DNA from 3 places in the Alteromonas sp. RW2A1 genome. Region 1 is predicted to be linked to each of the others. Evidence: predicted binding sites of a transcription regulator. Region 1 holds the regulator's gene; each other region holds the start of a gene.
The links. Region 1 encodes LexA, which represses DNA repair genes until DNA is damaged. Its sites were predicted from a motif close to TACTGTATNNNNATACAGTA; they were not measured.
Positions count from the first base shown of each region.

Region 2: the regulator LexA is predicted to act here: its motif matches at 1,510-1,529, upstream of BM528_RS17125 (YebG family protein).
Region 3: the regulator LexA is predicted to act here: its motif matches at 757-776, upstream of uvrD (DNA helicase II).

Region 1 covers NZ_CP018031.1:4,054,318-4,061,167, reverse strand. Annotated here, with positions in the region: gene BM528_RS17925 (GAF domain-containing protein) at 1-1,369, shown strand, start outside; gene BM528_RS18925 (GGDEF domain-containing protein) at 1,427-1,930, shown strand; gene lexA (transcriptional repressor LexA) at 2,037-2,663, shown strand; gene coxB (cytochrome c oxidase subunit II) at 3,269-4,411, shown strand; gene ctaD (cytochrome c oxidase subunit I) at 4,421-6,034, shown strand; gene BM528_RS17905 (cytochrome c oxidase assembly protein) at 6,119-6,706, shown strand; gene BM528_RS17900 (cytochrome c oxidase subunit 3) at 6,728-6,850, shown strand, end outside.
Region 2 covers NZ_CP018031.1:3,877,538-3,884,387, forward strand. Annotated here, with positions in the region: gene BM528_RS17120 (GAF domain-containing sensor histidine kinase) at 83-1,255, opposite strand; gene BM528_RS17125 (YebG family protein) at 1,574-1,861, shown strand; gene BM528_RS17130 (ABC transporter ATP-binding protein) at 2,209-2,958, shown strand; gene BM528_RS17135 (ABC transporter permease) at 2,958-4,358, shown strand; gene BM528_RS17140 (methyl-accepting chemotaxis protein) at 4,402-5,985, opposite strand; gene BM528_RS17145 (sensor histidine kinase) at 6,148-6,850, opposite strand, start outside.
Region 3 covers NZ_CP018031.1:201,562-208,411, reverse strand. Annotated here, with positions in the region: gene cysE (serine O-acetyltransferase) at 1-526, opposite strand, end outside; gene uvrD (DNA helicase II) at 837-3,008, shown strand; gene BM528_RS00950 (GGDEF domain-containing response regulator) at 3,049-4,311, shown strand; gene rarD (EamA family transporter RarD) at 4,343-5,308, opposite strand; gene BM528_RS00940 (magnesium transporter) at 5,512-6,849, opposite strand.

The DNA.
Region 1 (6,850 bases):
AATTGACAACCAACCTAGAAAGATTGAGAACGAGAACCTTACTTTATTAAAAAGGATAGGCGCTTTAGTTAGCAAACACATTGCTTTGTCCCGAGAGCATGAGATGCTTAAACGCGAGCATGGGCTTATTGAAAAGTCGCCTATTGTGCTGGCCACATGGAATTTTGCTAATTCTTTAAAGCTTGTATACATCTCTAAAAATGCCCGCGCCGTGTTAGGTGCAGAGGCGGCCGACCTGTTAAACGGGAATATCGAGCTAATTGATTTAATGTGCGATCAGTCTGATGCTGATTTCACGTTTGCGATGCAGGCACACATGGAAGGGGTAGAAAGCCATGTGTGCAGGCTGAAGGTGTCTGCTCCCACCCGCACCATATGGGTGAGTATGATTTCTACTGCCAGCTTTAACGACGATGGTAGTTTGGTTTCAGTACAGGCATTTTTATTCGACACTAGCGATCAGAAATATGTAGAAGACAAGCTAAACGAAACCAACCAGCGTATGCGCTTGCTGCTAGAAGCCTCGGAGTTAGGCACATGGGATTGGAACCTGAAAGCGAATGTTAATCAGGTAAACAAGCGTTGGTGCGAAATTATTGGTATTGATTATGAGTACTACGACAGTAGCTACAGGTACACAAGACAGCTCATCCACCCCGCCGACCTGATGCAATTTGAACAGCATCTTGAAGACCATATTGCAGGAAAAAGCCAAGTTTTTAATACTTCATTTCGAATGCAACATGCCAATGGCAGTTGGGTTTGGGTCGAGTCTTACGGAAAAATAGTAGAGCGCGACACAAATGGAAAGCCCATCCGCATAGCGGGTATCCACCGCGACATTACGCGGAGAATGGAAAGTGAGATTTTTGAGCGGAAAAAAACTCAGCTGCTGCAGTTTATCAACAAAACTCGCGCGTCATACTTGGAAAGCAATGATTTAACATTAGCGTGTCAGACAGTACTGCCCGAGCTTATAGATTTATCTGATAGTCAGTTTGCTTTTATTGCACAAATGCAAGACCAAGATACTGAGCCTAAGCTGTTTATACACGCTATTTCTGAAATTGTTTGGGACAGCGAAAGTTTTTCTCAATATTCGGAGTATAAAAACAGAAATCTATATTTCACTAGTTTCGACAACTTATTTGGGAAAGTTATTGTTTCAGGTGAGGTGATTATTGCTAATTCGCCCATAAACCACCCTGCATCAAGAGGAACGCCAAAAGGTCATCCTCGAATAAACCGATTTCTAGGGCTACCGATTAAGATAAAAGATAGAGTTGTCGGTATGATAGGTTTAGCGAATAAGTTTGAGAGTTACAAACCCTCTGATGCCGAATTTTTCCAGCCATTTGTAGATGCCTGAGCTGGCCTTTTCTATGCCGTTGATTTAGAGCGAGCGAGAGCTGATGCTGAAGAAAGACTGCGCAAGCTGGCAATGACAGACCCCCTTACGGGGCTTCTCAACAGGCGCTCTTTTTTAGATGAGTGCAATAGAATTGCTCAAACACACAAGCAGACTGCTGTGGCGATAGTGGATATAGATTACTTCAAAAGCATTAACGATACCTACGGACATGATGCCGGCGATTACGCCTTAAAAGAGATCGCAAACATTACTCAATCCATCTGCAACGAGCATGGCGTTGTGGCAAGGTTAGGCGGTGAAGAGTTCGCTATTGTATTGGTAGACAAAACCCCAAAAGACGCTGATTTGATTTTTGAAAGACTGCGGGATGCAATTAATTCAGCTCAGTTTAATTATAAAGCGGACCGTATTAGTCTAACAATCAGTACTGGTGTGAGTTATACGATGGATTCTTTCGAGGTTGACTTTAGTGCTTACCTATCTGTTGCAGATCAGGCACTTTATGAAGCTAAGTCCATTGGGCGTAATCAGGTATGCTGGCAACCTGGAATACGTTAAATGGTCGGTATTAAATCCGATTTTTTGTCTGTAGCGCCCGTCAGCGCTTGTTATTTGAATTTAGGTGTATATACTTACAGGAACTGTATGGACAGACAGGTCTTTTATGCGCCCACTCACAGCTCGACAAACAGAAGTTTTAGAACTTATTAAATCTAATATGCAAGCAACGGGAATGCCACCCACGCGTGCAGAAATAGCCCGTCACTTAGGTTTTAAATCGGCAAATGCCGCTGAAGAACATTTAAAGGCCCTTGCGCGTAAAGGCGTGATTGAAATTCTTCCCGGTACATCTCGTGGTATCAAGTTAACCATTCCGATAGAAGATGAAATAGCCGAAGAAGAAGGTTTACCGCTTATTGGGCGAGTTGCTGCCGGTGAACCAATTCTTGCTCAAGAGCACGTAGAGTCTCATTATAAAGTTGATCCTGCTCTGTTCCAGCCTCACGCTGACTTTCTATTGCGTGTAAACGGCATGAGTATGAAAAATATCGGCATACTCGACGGCGATTTACTAGCCGTTCATCGCACCACCGACGTGCACAATGGTCAGGTTGTTGTGGCCAGAGTCGATGAAGATGTAACGGTAAAACGTTTGGAAAAGCGTGGCCGAGAAGTGCTACTTCACGCTGAAAATGAAGAGTTTTCACCCATTAAAGTTGATTTAGCAAACGAACCTTTCGCGATTGAAGGTATTGCTGTAGGCGTTATTAGAAACGCTGACTGGATGTAGCCTTTTACCTTACTGTATTAAAAGCGGCATGATAGCCGCTTTTTTTAGCACTTAAGTCTAATAATCTCCCCTATTTCTCCTGTATAAGCTACAACTTTCAGTACTTATAAATATCATTGATATACCATTTTAGGCGTAAATCTTTAAGCGCCAGTTAAGATGGTTTTGCGCTGGTTTCGAGAGTGTTGCTAAACGAGCTCTGCTCAAAATTTATTCAATATTTGCCGCTTAGCGTTTGATTTTAAGAAATTAAATGGCAATAACCTGCACAACCAATCACTCCAAAAATCTACTCCCTATAACTCTGTTATCCCCCATCTGTGGCACTTTGCTTACTATTTGAGTAACGACCACGAAATTCTGCTTAGATTAAATTTTGACCTCTTCATTAAAATTTTAACAGAAAAGACTAGACGGAACGCTATTATTGCGCAATTCTTATACAAGCTTTAACAAAATAATAACAATGACTTTGAATTCAATTTACAAATTGATGTATTGAGTTAATCGTTCACAAACCACTTGGTAGAGACTGCGCAAAATAACATTTGGCGTTAATGGCTCTGCCATTACGGAGGTGCTGAGTGAAATCACTAAAGATCGCAATGTCAAAATGGTGTGTTAGCGTTCCATTTTTGTTCTTTTCTCAATTCCTTTTCGCGCAAGAGGCCGCAGAAGAATTATCTTCGCTTAATCTTCGCCGCGGTGCTACTGACATAAGTGGCCAAGTATACGACCTGCATATGCTCATGTTCTTTATATGTGTAGCTATTGCCGTGGTGGTGTTTGGAGTTATGTTTGCTTCTATGTATTTACATAGAAAGTCACGAGGCGCCAAGCCAGCAAACTTTCATGAAAATGTAAAAGTAGAAATTGCATGGACGGTGGTTCCATTCCTCATCCTTATTTTTATGGCCGTACCCGCTGCCAATACGCTTATTGCCATGGAAGATACCTCTGAAGCTGACATGACCGTTCTAGTGACAGGATCTCAATGGAAGTGGCATTACAAGTACATGGACAGTGACGTTGAATACTATTCTTTGCTTGCTACTCAGCGTGAGCAAATTCAAAACAAATTTACGAAGACCGACAATTACTTATTAGAGGTAGATCGTCCTTTAGTAATTCCCACCGGGCAAAAGGTGCGATTTTTGATCACATCGGACGACGTTATTCACTCTTGGTGGGTACCCGACTTTGCGGTGAAGAAAGATGCTAATCCAGGCTTTATTAATGAAGCTTGGGCAAAAGTTAACGAGCCAGGCGTTTACAGAGGCCAATGTGCGGAGTTGTGCGGTAAAGACCACGGTTATATGCCGGTAGTGGTTATCGCAAAGGAACCAGCGGAGTTCGACGCGTGGATGGGTGAGCAGGAAGATCGTGCACGTAAAGCGAAAGAAGAAGAACAGCGCTTACTATCGATGAATATGTCAATGGATGAACTTATGACAGAAGGTGAGCGAGTTTACAACGCCACATGCGCAGCGTGTCATATGCCAAATGGTGAAGGTCTGCCGGGCGTTTTCCCAGCGCTTAAAGGCAGCAAAATGGCACTGGAAGATCAAACTGGGCACATTGAAATTGTGCTTCACGGCAAGGCCGGAACGGCGATGCAGTCGTTTAGCAAGATGTTGAGCCTTAAAGAAATTGCAGCGGTTGTTACCTACGAGCGAAATGCGTGGGGCAATAACACCGGTGACATGGTTCAGGCTAAAGATGTCAACGCTTTAGCAACTGGAAACTAGGAGCGAATGATGAGTAAAGCAACTGAAGTAATTTCGCCAGATACCTCTGTGCATCACGATGACCACGATCATCATGACCATATACCGAAGGGAATTACGCGCTGGCTGTTCACTACGAATCACAAAGATATAGGTACATTGTATTTATGGTTCGCTTTCATCATGTTTTTGGTGGGCGGTGCTATGGCAATGGTTATTCGAGCTGAGTTGTTTCAGCCTGGGTTACAAATTGTCGAGCCAAACTTTTTTAACCAGATGACTACTGTTCATGGGTTAATTATGGTGTTTGGTGCCGTAATGCCTGCGTTTACCGGGCTGGCAAACTGGTTAATTCCAATGATGATTGGGGCACCAGATATGGCGCTTCCCAGAATGAACAACTGGAGCTTTTGGATTTTACCAGGCGCCTTTTTAATTCTACTTAGTTCCTTGTTTATGGAAGGTGGCGGTCCGGCGTTTGGTTGGACTTTCTATGCCCCACTATCAACAACCTATAGTGGCGACTCTACAGCACTGTTCGTCTTCTCTGTTCATATTATGGGTATTTCCTCAATCATGGGGGCGATAAACGTTATCGTAACTATCTTTAACATGCGCGCGCCTGGTATGACATGGATGAAAATGCCGCTGTTTGTATGGACTTGGCTAATTACTGCGTTCTTGCTTATTGCAGTTATGCCTGTGTTAGCAGGTGCAGTCACTATGGTACTGACCGACAAATTCTTTGGCACAAGCTTCTTCGATGCGGCCGGTGGTGGCGACCCCGTTATGTTCCAGCATATTTTCTGGTTCTTCGGACACCCTGAGGTTTACATTATGATACTGCCAGCGTTTGGCATTATCTCTCAAATAGTCCCTACGTTCTCCCGCAAGCCGCTATTTGGTTATGCCTCAATGGTGTATGCAACAGCGTCTATAGCATTACTGTCATTTGTTGTTTGGGCTCACCATATGTTTACCACAGGTATGCCGGTTTACATGGAGATGTTCTTTATGTTTGCCACCATGCTCATTTCCGTTCCCACGGGGGTGAAGGTATTTAACTGGGTAGCCACCATGTGGCGAGGGTCGCTTACCTTTGAAATGCCAATGATGTTCGCTATTGCGTTTATCGTGCTATTCACTATTGGTGGGCTATCGGGACTCATGCTGGCAATAACACCGGTTGATTTCCAATATCATGATACCTACTTCGTGGTCGCTCATTTCCACTATGTACTGGTTACTGGTGCTGTCTTCTCCATTATGGCTGCTGTTTACTACTGGCTGCCTAAATGGACGGGCAAAATGTACGACACCACACTGGCGAAGTGGCACTTCTGGTGCTCTCTTGTTTCGGTAAATGTACTGTTCTTCCCTATGCACTTTGTTGGTTTGGCGGGGATGCCTCGTCGTATTCCAGACTACGCACTTCAATTTGCAGACTTCAATAAATGGATAAGTCTAGGTGGCTTCGCCTTTGGGTTGTCTCAACTTATTTTCTTAGCGCTATTAATTAAAGCGTGCAAAAAACAAGGCGAGCCAGTATCGGCACAGGTATGGGATGGAGCTGAAGGGCTCGAGTGGGAAATTCCTTCTCCTGCGCCTTATCACACATTCGAGACGCCACCAGTAGTTAAATAGTGTTTCGAACTTAGACTGAGACGGGGCTATTAGTAATGGCCCCTGGCAGACTAAGAAATAGAATTCCAAGCGGAGGCACAGTGTATGACACAAGCAAGTGCGAACAATAAGATGGTGGTCAAATTAGTGGCCATTGTTATTGGTATGTTTGGATTCGGTTTTGCGTTAGTGCCGCTTTACGATGTCTTTTGCGACATTGCTGGCATAAATGGCAAGACAGAGGGGACTGCAGCGGTTTATCAATCTATCGATATTGATGAAAGCAGAGAGGTTACCGTTGAATTTATTACTCGCACTAATACCGGAATGCCGTGGGAGTTTCGAGCAGAAACCAAACGTATAAAAGTACACCCTGGTGAGTTGAACACGGTGTCGTTTTACGTGCGAAATCCGGCATCGAGCAATATTATCGCACAAGCTATACCGTCGGTTTCGCCAGGCACTGCAGCCATATATCTCAATAAAACCGAATGTTTCTGCTTTAATCAGCAGCCATTGCAGGCGGGGGCAGAAGCCTATATGCCTATGCAGTTTTATGTAGACCCACAGCTACCTGAAGATATTACGTTTTTTACATTGCAGTACACACTCTATGACGTCACCGCGAGAGCGAGTGATCTAACAACTAAACCGAATCCTTTTATGGATCCGTCGTTACAAAGCGGCGAATAGTCTGTTTGGGATAAGGAGAAAATGATGCAGCAAGAATATCAAAAATATTATGTACCCGCGCAAAGTCCGTGGCCCATTGTGGGGGCGGTCGCTCTGTTTTTAATCGCAGTAGGTGCCGGCAATTTTGTGGTTGAGGCAACGAAG
Region 2 (6,850 bases), 180 kb from region 1:
ATTATACGCATACCGTAGAATTTGCACAAGCATTAATCACCTGTACTGAGCATAATTATGTGCTGCTATGGCGGGCTGACGACTATGCCGGAATGGCGAGGACGAATTCGGTTTGCTTTTTATCTGAATTGACGCTCAGCACTCCTTCGTGAGCAGCTGCTATTTGCGAAGCGATGAAGAGGCCTAACCCTAAACCTCCTGCGTCTTTCTGCTTCTCGTGACGCCAAAACGGCTGGAAAAGACGGGACATAGATTCTTTTGCTATTGGCTCACCGCTATTGGTAACGCGTATAATAAGTTCGTTATCAACTAAGTCAGCATAAACGTGAATAGGCTTGGTTATATCTCCGTGAACAATTGCATTTGTCAATAAGTTAGACAACACCTGGCTTAAGCGGTCTGGGTCACAAAAAACCGAAGTGTTTATATTGATGTGATACTTGATAGCACATTCGCTGTGGGTAAGCTCTAACTCAGACACGGTGTAGCGCAATAGTGCGCCTAAATTATTAGTGTGTTTTTTTTCTAACGGAATGCTGCTACCCATTTTACCGTGTGTAAAATCCATTACATCTGATATAAGTCTAGTCATACGGCTAACGCTGTTATTCATGCGTTTCAATATGGTTTTAGCCGTGTGCTCTTGAGGCAAGTCTGAGAGAAAATCGATCCCCATTTTGATTGATGACAAAGGCGTTCTAATGTCGTGGCCTAATATAGCAATATATTGCTCTCGTAATTTGGCAGCAGATTGCTCATCAAAGAGTTCAGCTTTGGTATCTTCAAGAGACTCGTAAAGGGTGATTTGACGAGATATAAGCGCTGCAAAAGAAGATATCTGTTGAGTGATCGACTCCGTTTTTAACTTCGCCGGCAAAGGGTCTAACCCACAAATTGTGCCGAAGAAATTCCCTTCGGTATCGTATATTGGATAGGAAAAGTAACTCTCAAACCCGTATAAACCGGGGATAGGGCTTTTTTGATATTCCTCGTCGTTAGAGGCGTGCTCTATAACAATGGGCTTTTGGGACATTCTAACCGAATTACAAAACGTGGTTTGAATATCTAACTGGTCACCAGGTTTTAAATTAAATTCAACCCGATCCAGCACAGAACACATTGTCCACTCTTGTTGTGTTACCCGCGCAACACAAATAAATCGTAAACCCGTGATATCTGCCAGCATCTCCATGATATGCGGAATAGCATCTATGGTTTGTATCGCGCTTATGTCTGTTGATGTTGTGGTGCTCATTTAAGTCTTTCCATGCTACGTGCGTCCAAGCTTTTTAAGGTTTTATGGAATAAAAACCTGCTTCACGATGAATGAGCAATCGTCCCATACCTGTATGTTGACACTGAAAAGTGGAAAATAAAAGATATTATCTTAGGGCCTGGTTAAATGTTATACATCCACAGAACAGACAGTAGGTATTGACAGTAATTATTGATATAGCGTGGATGTAACTTGAACCACTTTACAACGCGCTGTTGTAAAATCCACCAAATAACTGTTTATTTATACAGTTAAATGCGGTAAGGTTTTCGGGAACTTACAAAAAGGGGACCTACCATGGCCATTACCACACAGTATGTTGTTACGCACAAAGGGGTAGAAAAATTGGTAACTACCGATAAAAAAGAAGCCGATCAGTACGATAAGATGCTAGATGCAGCGGACAATTTAGCCCAGTATATCCTCGCCAAAGGCATTACTCTTGAAGACAAGGCGGTAGAAGAACTAACAATTCTACTGTCTAAGAATAAAGACAAGGTAAGCAAAATTTTTAAAGGGGCCACTGCAGATAGCGTGCTTGAAGATGAGAGCGCGGAAGTAGTAAAACTTAAGGCCAACGGATAAAGCGCTTCGCTTTCTTGTAATAGAAATATTTGCAACAGCGATTAAATTTCTGACTAACTCTCTTAAACCAGGCGGCGTTTTTACTGTATCACAAGAACTTTATGGCAAGTCTTTGTGCGTAGTCCGTAAATGCTATTAGTGACGCGCCAGAGCATCACGCCGAAAGAACCCGCTACAGAAAAGTGCTGAAGACACAATGATTTTTGCTGTAAAACTATGTAACAACCAACTTATTCGGTAGCATGGTTGCAACAATACATTGTGTCAGCTCGTTACCGTAATAAGGTATCAAAGTACTGAAGCAGCTTATGAAACGCGAGCACTTGAGAGATTAGTTAGGGATTTACGTGGAAGCGATAACAAAAACTGAGAGTTCGTACAAAGTCGCCATTGCTGTCGATGGGGCTAGCTTTTCTTATCGAAAGGGTGGCACGCCCGTTATCGACATTCCCCATTGGCAATTGAATAAAGGCGAACATGTTTTTCTTTCCGGCCCCTCCGGTAGTGGCAAAAGTACCTTCCTCAATCTATTAAGCGGCACTTTAACACCCGACTCAGGCTCTATAAGCCTTCTAGAAAAACCCTTCTCCTCTCTTTCAAACAAACAGCGAGACCGATTTCGCGCCAACCACATCGGGGTGGTTTTTCAGCAATTTAATTTAATTCCCTATCTGTCTGTAAAGCAGAACATAGAGGCTGCAATGTATTTTGCTGGCAACCCGATTAAAAGTAAAAAAGTCGATGAGCGCATTGTTATGTTAATTGAACAATTAGCGCTTTCGCCACAGGTGCTTCACGTTAAAGCTGATGCTTTGAGTGTGGGTCAGCAGCAGCGCATAGCAATTGCCCGCGCCCTAATAAATTCACCTGATGTTCTAATAGTTGATGAGCCTACGTCGGCATTAGATGCGAAGGCAAGAGATAGTTTTATGGCGATATTAAAAAGTGTCGCCAAAGACAGTGCCTTAGTTTTCGTAAGTCATGACCCTTACATGATGAAGTATTTCTCAAACCACCTAGAAATGCGGAATTTTACAACGCCAAATAACGCTGCTTCTGATACAGAGTCTTTGAAGATGTTGGAAGGTGGGCTTTAATGTTAACCACCATCGCCATTGAAAGCTTAAAACGTCGCAAAAGCACGGCATTACTGACATTGGTCAGTATTGTTATTAGCGTGAGTCTTTTACTCTCGGTTGATATCATTCGCACTCAGGTTAAAAGTAGCTTTACCCGAACAGTATCTGGCGTCGATGTTATTGTTGGCGCACCTAATGGACAGCTGAACTTACTGCTCTCTTCAGTATTCAACCTGTCGGCGCCCACTAAAGGAATAAGTAAGAAAAGTGTGCTCTCGCTTCAAGAAGACCCTCGGGTTTCATGGCTGATACCTATCTCTCTTGGCGATACGCATAAAGGTTTTCGTGTTATTGGAACCACAAATGCCTACTTCCAACATTTTAAGTATGGCGATAAACAGCCTTTATCCTTTGCATCTGGAGGCCTTTTTTCCGACGCTGGCTCTACAGTTATAGGTGCAGATATTGCCGAGAGCTTAGGATACTCCGTCGCCGATAACATTGTTATATCCCATGGTTTGGGCAATGTTTCATTTCGTCAGCACGACGCCTACCCATTTACCGTGGTAGGCGTATTGAATAAAACAGGCACCCCTGTTGATAAAGCGGTTTACATTACCCTTAGCGGCTTAGAACAAGCGCATAGCCATAGTGCTTCTTCATCTATTACTAAACCGTTAACCATTAAAAAGCCAACAGTAATTAAAAAGTCATCAGCGTTAGCGAAACCTCATTCTTCAGGTCAGCATGGCGCTGAAGTGCATGAAGCAGAACACAGCGAAGACCATGCTTCAAGGCGCGATGAAAAGGATCATGAGGAGCATCATGAGGAGCATTATGAGAACTATGACATTGATAGCATCCGCACCTCTTCAGTATCGGCGGTAATGTTAGGGCTAGAAAACCGAGTAACGGCTCTGCAACTACAATATCAAATTAATCAGCGTAGCGATGAGCCGTTGCTTGCTATATTGCCAGGAATGGCGCTTGCTGAACTATGGCAAATCATGGGAAATGTAGAGGCATTACTTTTATTGCTATCAACACTCATTGTTGTTTCTTCACTGTTTGGGCTTTCCACTATGCTGCTAGCAACAATGCGAGAGCGTTACCGCGAAATTGCGGTACTTCGCATAATAGGGGCAAGCCCAGCAACATTGTTAATACTGGTGCAGATAGAAGCATTGCTTATCGCACTTGCGGGTTGCTGTATAAGTATATTATTAGTGCTAGGCCTTTTACACGGTATAAAGCCCTGGCTAAGTAGCGAATACGGGGTATTTTTAGGAAGCGTACTAGTCACAAAAAGCAGTGCTATTATCGTACTACTTGTTGTAATAAGCACTTATCTTGTATCTTTTTTCCCCGCGTATGCCGCCTATAGACGGGGGTTACACAGAGATTTAAATGACAGTTAACGAGTGGGCATAGAGCCTACTCGTTAACTTTGCTAAACGACTGCTATTCACCAACGCGTTTTTCGGTACTAAAGCGAAGTACGAGTTCGTGAACTTGTTTGACTGTTTCTTTTAAATCATCACTCGCTGCAAGTGAGGCTTCAGAGGAACGCTGCGTCTCTTCAGCGCCATCTGCCACATCTACAAGCTGCTGATTAATATGCTCGGCTACCGTACTTTGCTCTTCAACGGCCGATGACATCTCAACAGTAGCATCTGCAATACCGCTCACTGCATTATTTATCTCAAATAAGGCTCCGCGAGTTTCCTCGACAATCAAGCTGCCTTTTTCAGCAGACGCCAGTCCGTCGGTAGACACTCTAACTGCTCTGTCCGAGCGCTCTGCAAGCTCGTTGATAATATTATGTATTTTATCTGTTGAATCGCGAGTACGTGAGGCCAGCGTACGCACCTCATCGGCAACAACCGCAAAGCCTCTACCTTGCTCTCCCGCTCTTGCCGCCTCTATGGCCGCGTTAAGCGCCAGCAAATTGGTTTGCTCGGCGATGGCAGAAATGATGTTGGCTGCTTCGCCAATATCGCTCGTAGACTGCGCTAACTCGGTCACTGTCTCTGAAATAGATTCTACCGCTTGGCGCAAAGACACTATCGCCTGCATGGCCTCTTCTGCTTTTTGATTACCCATATCCACATTCATAGCAGCGGTTTTTGCGCTTTTCGCATTGCTCTCTACGCGCTCTGCTACTTCTTGAATAGCTTGGCTCATTTGCGTTACCGCAGACGCTATTTGTTGTGTTGCCTGATTTTGCTGTACAACCGCGGCACTCGTGTTTTCTGCTTGAGTATGGGTTGTTCTAGAAACCGCTTCTAAGCCAGCAGATGCATCTTTGATCCGTGCTAACGCCGTTCTGGTGCGGGCAAGTTCGCACCCCAACGTCAGTTTTGCTCGCGCAATATGACTGGCATCAGCGAAATAGGTTTGCGCAACAATTTCATTGTTATAACTTTCGGGGCTTAGCGACAGAAACTCTTTCCATTCAGCTTTCGTTTTGCCCGCTTGAGCTGCAATTAATACAAGAAGCGCGACAAATGAAATAACAGCTGCAGTTGTATTTGCGGTAAACCACACTGCTGCCACCATAAACAGCCCAATCAATAGAGAGGGCCACACATGAGCTAAGCCTTGGGTAACCTGTTGTGATAAAGGCGTTGAAGACTGCCCCGCATTGAGCCGCTTGTACATGTCGGTTGCGCGCCTAATCTCATCATCAAACGCGGGCACACGAACAGACTCGTAACCAACAATAGCGCCACTTTCGTAAACCGGCGTTACAAACGCCGATACCCAATAATGGTCGCCATTTTTTCGTCTATTTTTCACCAACCCAAGCCAGCACTTACCCGATTCTAGTGTTGCCCACATTTCCTTGAATACTGAAGGTGGCATATCGGGGTGACGAATAAGGTTATGGTTTTTACCTATTAGTTCATCACGCTCGAAACCACTGACCTCTGCAAAATCGTCGTTACAGTGCTGTATGACACCGCGCTTATCGGTAGACGAAATAAGTCTATAGTGAGAAGGGTATTTATACTCTTTTTGAGTAACAGGCTGGTTATTTCTCATTCAAAACGTGCTCCGTTAGGTCTAATCGCGGCAACAGATAGGCCTCTGAACCGTACAATTAAGATTAGATCAATATTAGATAACGTCTAGTTTTAGAAAAACTTTAATTAAAAAAAAGTGTTACGAGATTTATATGCCTGTTGGCCTAGTGCCTTTTACCCACTAATCTTCAGGCGAACTACAAGGGATAGAGACGACGACTCGCGTGCCCACCCCCTCGGTACTGTAAATATCTACTTTTCCGCCGTGCTCTTCTACTATTGTTAGCGAAATAGACATACCAAGCCCTGTACCTTCTCCCGGCGGCTTAGTGGTATAAAATGGGGTGAATACTTTGTTGAGCACCTCGGCTGACATCCCAGCGCCTTCGTCTTCAACAATGAGCAGCACGTTGTCATTGTCTCTCTCAACTTTCAACGTAATATTTTTACCCTCTGCAGTGGCATAAATAGCGTTGGTTAAAAAGTTGACAAGAACCTGCTGTATTTGCCCTGAATTCCCTTTAAACGTCACATCATGTTCTGGCTCACAAAAAATGACATTGTTTTTATACCTATAAAGATTATTGGTGAGTTTAATTGCGGTCTGGAACGCCTCTGTTGCACTTATTTCAGTACGTTTATCAGAGTTCGGGTAAGAAAAGCTTCTCAGTGCTTTAACGATATCAATAATCCGCTCTATTCCCTCTGAAGACTCTTCAAACATCTCAGCAATATCTTTAGCACTGTCTTTTAAGGCGTAATCCTTCTCTAACCTCTCGAAGGTGCTGGCTATGTGTCCGCCGGCCTCACGACACAAGTCGCCTATTTGCTCAAGGGCACTTTGGTAATCATTGAAAATTTCTTTAGCAACTGTTGTGTTACTG
Region 3 (6,850 bases), 290 kb from region 1:
ACACATTGTCTTCTATCACGGCTGTTTCACCTACAACAATGCCGGTGGCGTGGTCGAACATAACGCCTTTACCAATTTGTGCAGCCGGATGGATGTCTACGCTGAAGCTTGCCGAGTTACGGCTTTGAAGGAAAAGCGCTAGCTGGTGACGATTATGCATCCACAAATAATGTGCCATTCGGTGAACCTGCACCGCGTGAAAGCCTTTAAAATGGAGCAATGGCGTAAGATAGTCATCAACAGCAGCGTCGCGAGCTTTTATCGCTAAAATATCTGCCATTGCTGCCTCGCTAATGCCAGGCTCTAACAAATAAGCCTCGTCAAACACCTCACGAATAGCTAATGCAGGCATAACATCGTCGGCCATTTTGTTAGATAAAATAAAACTTAAGCACGACTCAAAGTTATGGTGAGCCAATACACTGGCGTGAACATAGCTCGATAACAAGGGTTCGTTATCAGCGACTACTTTTGCTTCTTGTTTCAAGGTTGACCAAAAATCGATGGGCATAGAAAGAGAAGTCATGGCATTTCCTGTTGGTGTATATCGCAGACGTCATAAACGATTGTCTTTGCCTAAAAGCGCAAAACGTTTGAAGAACCGAGTGTAGGACTCAGAGTTTACCTGAGATTACAGAATATCAATATAACACTAGTACCCAAGGTGAAGTTTTTTCGATCAACAAAGCTAAACAATTTCGTATTAGTTATTCCATTTAAGAACACTTAAAACTGCATTTTAAACGCGCAAAACTGGACTGTATAAATTAACAGGCAGCTGGCATAATAGCGGCGCGTTTAATTTGTATATGAAATAAGATAATAGGTGCCACACTATGGATGTATCCAGACTGCTAGATGAGCTAAACGACAAACAGCGTGAGGCTGTAGCAGCACCACTTTCAAACGCGCTTGTTTTGGCCGGCGCAGGAAGTGGCAAAACGCGGGTATTGGTGCATCGCATTGCATGGCTTATGGAAGTCGAGAATATCGCCCCCTTCTCAATTCTAGCCGTAACCTTTACGAATAAAGCCGCAAAAGAAATGCGCGGACGAATAGAGTCGTTAATGGGCAGAAGCCTGCACAACATGTGGATTGGCACCTTCCACGGCTTGGCACATCGCTTATTACGAGCCCATCACGCTAAAGCGAAATTACCTGAAAATTTTCAAATTATCGATTCAGACGACCAATACCGCCTTATCCGTCGCATACTAAAAGCCATGAACTTAGACGAAAAGCATTATCCGCCCCGTCAAATTCAGTGGTACATAAACGGCAATAAAGACGAAGGCTTGCGCCCGCAACACATTGAAACCCATGGCGATCATATTCAGAAAACCATGCGTGAAGTGTATACCGCTTATCAAGACGCCTGCGACCGCTCTGGCCTGGTAGACTTTGCTGAACTATTGCTTCGTGCCCACGAACTATGGGCGAAAAATCCAGAAGTGCTAGCGCATTACCAACGTCGATTTCGAGCTGTGTTGGTAGACGAATTCCAAGATACCAACAACATTCAATACGCCTGGCTGCGCATGCTGTGCAGCGGCGATAATAACAATATTATGATTGTTGGCGACGACGACCAATCGATTTACGGCTGGCGTGGCGCTAACGTAGACAACATTCAGCACTTCTTAAAAGACTTCGAATCACCTGCCACCATTCGCTTAGAACAGAATTATCGTTCCACCGGCAACATCTTAAAAGCAGCCAACACGGTAATCGACAACAATACTGGTCGTTTAGGTAAAGAGTTGTGGACAGAAGATAAGCAGGGCGAGCTTATCTCGGTGTACGCGGGGTTTAACGAACTAGATGAAGCCCGTTTTATCGTATCAAAAATTAAAGACTGGCTAAATCAGGGCCATGCGCTTAGTGATACCGCCATTTTATATAGAAACAACGCACAATCTCGTGTTTTAGAAGAAGCGTTACTTCACGAGGGTTTGGCGTATCGTATTTACGGTGGTCTACGATTCTTCGAGCGTCAAGAAATTAGAGATGCACTTGGCTATATGCGCATGGTAAGCCACCCTCACGATGATGCGGCTTTCGAGCGCGTGGTGAATACACCAAGTCGCGGTATTGGCGAAAAAACGCTGTCGCAAATTCGCGAGACCGCACGCTCTCACAACTGTTCCATGTGGCAGGCTAGCCAGCTACTTATTAACGAAGCCAGTTTGAAAGGTCGTGCCCTTAACGCCATTCAAAGTTTTGTGTTGCTAGTGACAGAGCTTGAGCAATCAACGGTTGATGACCCCCTTGAACAACAAGCAGATAAAGCAATACGCCAGTCTGGGCTCTACGCTATGTATCAGTCTGAACGCGGTGAAAAAGCCCAAGCGCGCCTGGAAAACTTGGAAGAACTGGTTACCGCATGTAAAACCTTTATTGTGCCCGATGAAGCTGAAGAAATGACGCCGCTAGCAGCGTTTTTAGCTCATGCATCGTTGGAAGCGGGCGATACACAAGCCGATAAAGACCAGGATGCGGTGCAAATGATGACCATACACACAGCGAAAGGCCTCGAGTTTCCGCTCGTGTTTTTAGCGGGTGTAGAAGAAGGCATGTTCCCCAGTCAAATGACCAATGATGAACCAGGCAGAATGGAAGAAGAGCGTCGTCTCTGCTATGTTGGTATGACTCGGGCTATGCAAAAGTTGTATATCACTTATGCCGAAAGTCGTAGATTATATGGTCAAGACAAATACCATACAGCGTCGCGCTTTATTCGTGAAATGCCCGATGATTGCATTGAAGAGGTTCGGCTAAAGTCGACGATATCGCGCCCCGTGCACAACAGATTTAGCCCAATGACGTCTCATGCGTCATTTGAAGAAACCGGCTTTAAGTTGGGCGAACGTGTGGTGCATCGCAAGTTTGGTGAGGGTATTGTGCTGAATTATGAAGGCAGCGGTGAGCACGCGCGCGTGCAAGTCAACTTTGATGAATTTGGCAGTAAGTGGCTGGTTCTCGCCTACGCAAAACTGGATAAAGCGTAGTACTAACACGGCAAGGTAGCCTGTATCTAAGTTGGATTATATGCAGCAACATGTGCTGGTCATTGAAAATGGCGATAACAACCTTGAAATTATATCGAGGCTGGTGAGGCGTGCAGGCTTAACCCCTGTCGGTGCTACCTCGCTTATGGAAGGGCGCGCTCGTTTCGCACAAAACACACCCGAAACTTTCTTATGCGCTATTATTGCTTATTCTTTGCCAGACGCACCGAAGGGCGAAGCTATCGACTTTGCCATTAACGCATACATTCCTACTATTGCCACCACGGAAAGTTTAGACACGCTCATTCGAGACAAAGTGCTCGAGCGGGACGTTGTCGACTATATTCCCAAAGAGAACGCGCAAAATTACGATTATCTTATCCGCCTTATAGCAAGGCTTGAGAAAAACAAATCTACTGGCGTTGTGGTTGTAAGTACCAACAGGGTACAGCGGACCCGAACGCTTTCCCTGCTTGAACGCCACAACTTCGTTGTTTATGAGTGCATTACAGCAAGTGAAGCCATGAGTGCCCTTTCCGACCACAAGCATATTAGATTGGTTATTACAGATAACACGCTTCCCGATATGTCGGGCACGGTATTTGTGGCGAGTTTACGAAAAGCATTTTCAAAAGAGCAACTGGCTATAATGGGCATTGCCGGCGGCCAAGGCATGCTAATGTCGGCGCACTTTATCAAAAGCGGAGCAAATGACTTTTTGCGGATACCCTATTGCCACGAAGAGTTTTTGTGCCGGGTTATGCAAAACGTGGAATATATTGAGAGTGTTGAAGCCATTAGACGCGCTGCAAATACCGACTATTTGACGGGTTTACCAAATAGAAGACATTTCTTTTATACCGTTACTATGCAGCATCAGCAGCTTTCAGATGAGCACGCATTGGCACTTATCGACCTTGATTTCTTTAAGTCTATCAACGATACCCACGGCCACGATGCGGGTGATGCCGTGCTTAAGGCAGTTGCCGCATTGATAGAGTTCTACTTTCCAGATGAAATTATTTCTAGATTCGGCGGTGAAGAGTTTTGTATTTACCTACCAGACACGCCCTTTAGTGAGGCTTATGAGCGGCTTGACGATTTTAGAAAGGTGGTAGAAGCTGAAGCTATTGAGCTACCAAAAACCACCACTCATATTACCTGCAGTATAGGTATGAGCGGAACCACCACACAGCGAATAGACAATCTCATCAGTGATGCAGACAAACAGCTTTATGCTGCTAAAAACAGCGGTCGCAACAAAGTCATGTTCGATAAAACCGCGCATTTAGCTTTTGAATAGAGCGCAGAGCCAACCTTTTTAAATACCGAAGTTACCGTCGCTGTTCTTGCATTTTCTTCTCTTGCATAGCCTGATCCTGCATTTTCTTAACCTGCACTCTTGCCTCAATTCGCTGTCTGCGAAAGTGAAATATAGAGTCTGCACTGAATACCGCTAACGCTAACCACACAAATGCAAAGGTGGTGAGTCGTGCCTCTTCTAACGGCTCGCCATAAAGGTAAACCGCTAAAATAAACATTAGCGTTGGGCCAATATATTGGAAGAAACCTAGGGTGGAATACATAATTCGGCGTGCCGCGGCGGTAAAGCACAGCAAAGGCGCGGTGGTAACAATACCCGCAGCGAAAATGAGCACGTTTAAATCGATGCTATTGTTGAGTAAGTTACTGTATTCAGACCCGTAAAGTATCCAATATCCTATCGCCAATGGAGATAGCATGAGGGTCTCGATAAACAAGCCAGGTAAGGAGTCTACCGCCACCTGCTTGCGTAAAAGCCCATAAACACTAAAGCTAGAAGCTAACACCAGCGCAATCCACGGTATTTCACCGTATGAAATAACCAAAATAGCTACACCAACCACAGCCAATATCACAGCGCTTCTCTGCAGCGTTCGCAACCTTTCTTGAAGAAAAATACGCCCTAGAAAGACATTAATGAGGGGGTTGATGTAATAGCCTAAGCTGGCATCAAGAAGGTGGTCGTTGTTGATGGCCCAAATAAACAGCAGCCAGTTAGCTCCAAGTAATAGGCCAGCAAAAAACAGAATTGTCATTACCCGCTTGTTTTTTAATGCGGTTATTACTTTCGGCCACTGTTTAAGCACCGCAATAAAGCCAACAAGCAGCACCACAGACCAAATAACCCTGTGCATTAATATTTCAGCCGCAGGCAGCACCATCAACTGCTTAAAGTAAACAGGTGCTACACCCCACATACTGTAGGCGGCTATTGCACAAATAACGCCTACTTGGGCGGCGGAAGCGGGCTTAGACAATGGTGGCTCCAAAATGAAAATAGGCAAAAAAGCGCGCTATTGTTTATTACAAATGCAGAATTCACAAGCACTGTCTTGTATATCGCCACATAATGTAGCGCTATACAGCGGCCTAAATGCAGTACCTAATGCAGAATAAATGCGTTAAACATTTTTAACGCACACTATTATTATTCACTGCCGCTGACTTTAGTTCGCGCTTACTAGAGCAGAAATAGCGTACCTAAACCGAGGAAAGCAACAAAGCCTACTATGTCGGTCACCGTTGTGAGTATCACGGAGCCAGAGAGCGCAGGGTCTATCTTAAGCTTGTCGAGGATAATAGGCACAAACACACCGGCTAGCGCCGCAGCTACAATATTGAACAAGATAGCAAAGCAAATAACCACGCCAAGCATAATATCGGTAAACCAAAAATAGGCGACTATACCAATAACCAAGGCCCAAATTACGCCATTCACGCCCCCTACTTTGAGCTCTTTTATCATTAAGGCTTTTATATTCGCGGGGGTAACTTGCCCAAGGGCCAAGCCCCTAACAATGAGCGTTAACGTTTGGCTACCGGCTATACCGCCCATGCTGGCTACCACTGGCATTAACACAGCTAATGCCACTACCTGCTGTAGCGTGCCTTCAAACAAACCGATAAACCACGATGCCATAAACGCCGTTAACAGGTTTATACCAAGCCAAAGCGCTCTGTTTTTGGCACTCTTTGCAACAGGGGAGAACAAATCTTCGTCTTCATCCATACCCGCTGATGCCATAACTTGGCGCTCATAAAACTCGTTAACAAGCTCGCTTGCCGAGGTAATATCCAGCCTGCCAAGAAGCGTGTTGTTTTCATCTACCACGGGCAGTGAGGCTAGCCCAGAGCGCTGAACGGTTATCGATGCATTCATAGCATCATCTTCACCTTTAAACGTGGTGATGTTTTCTTCCGCAAGTGCAAGCAGCGATTTGTCTTCTTCAGCCGAAAACAGCTTATTTATTTTAACAAGCGCTGTAAATTGCCCCGTTCGATTCACTAAATAGATACTGTCGCAATGCTGAGGAACGTCTTTTTTCAACAAGCGTAGCGCCTCTCTCACCTTCGCGTTAGAAGGAAGCACAAGCTGTTCGTGATTAACCCAGTGCCCTATTTGGTTATCTGGAAAAAGGGACGCCTCTCTAAAGTATTTACGTTCTTTTGAATCAAGAGATTCGTAGGCCAAATCCACAAGGCGCTTGGGAAGTGAATCTAAAAGCTCGAGTAAATCATCGGCATAAATATCAGCAAAAATGGAGGCCCACTCATTGTGAGGCGTATTATCAATGAGGATTTCACGAGGATCGCTACGCATCTCTACCAGTACGTTAAGCTTTTGCTCTCGTGGTATCCCTTCCCAAACCACTAAACGAGGCTCTACGGGCAGCGATTCAAGCAAGGTGGCGATATAAACATCGTCTTGACCGTTAAGCGCTGCTAATAGCGATGCAGGATCTTCGGCCATACCTTCAGCGACAATCTCTTCGATTAAATCTGGTAGTTGATCAGCCACA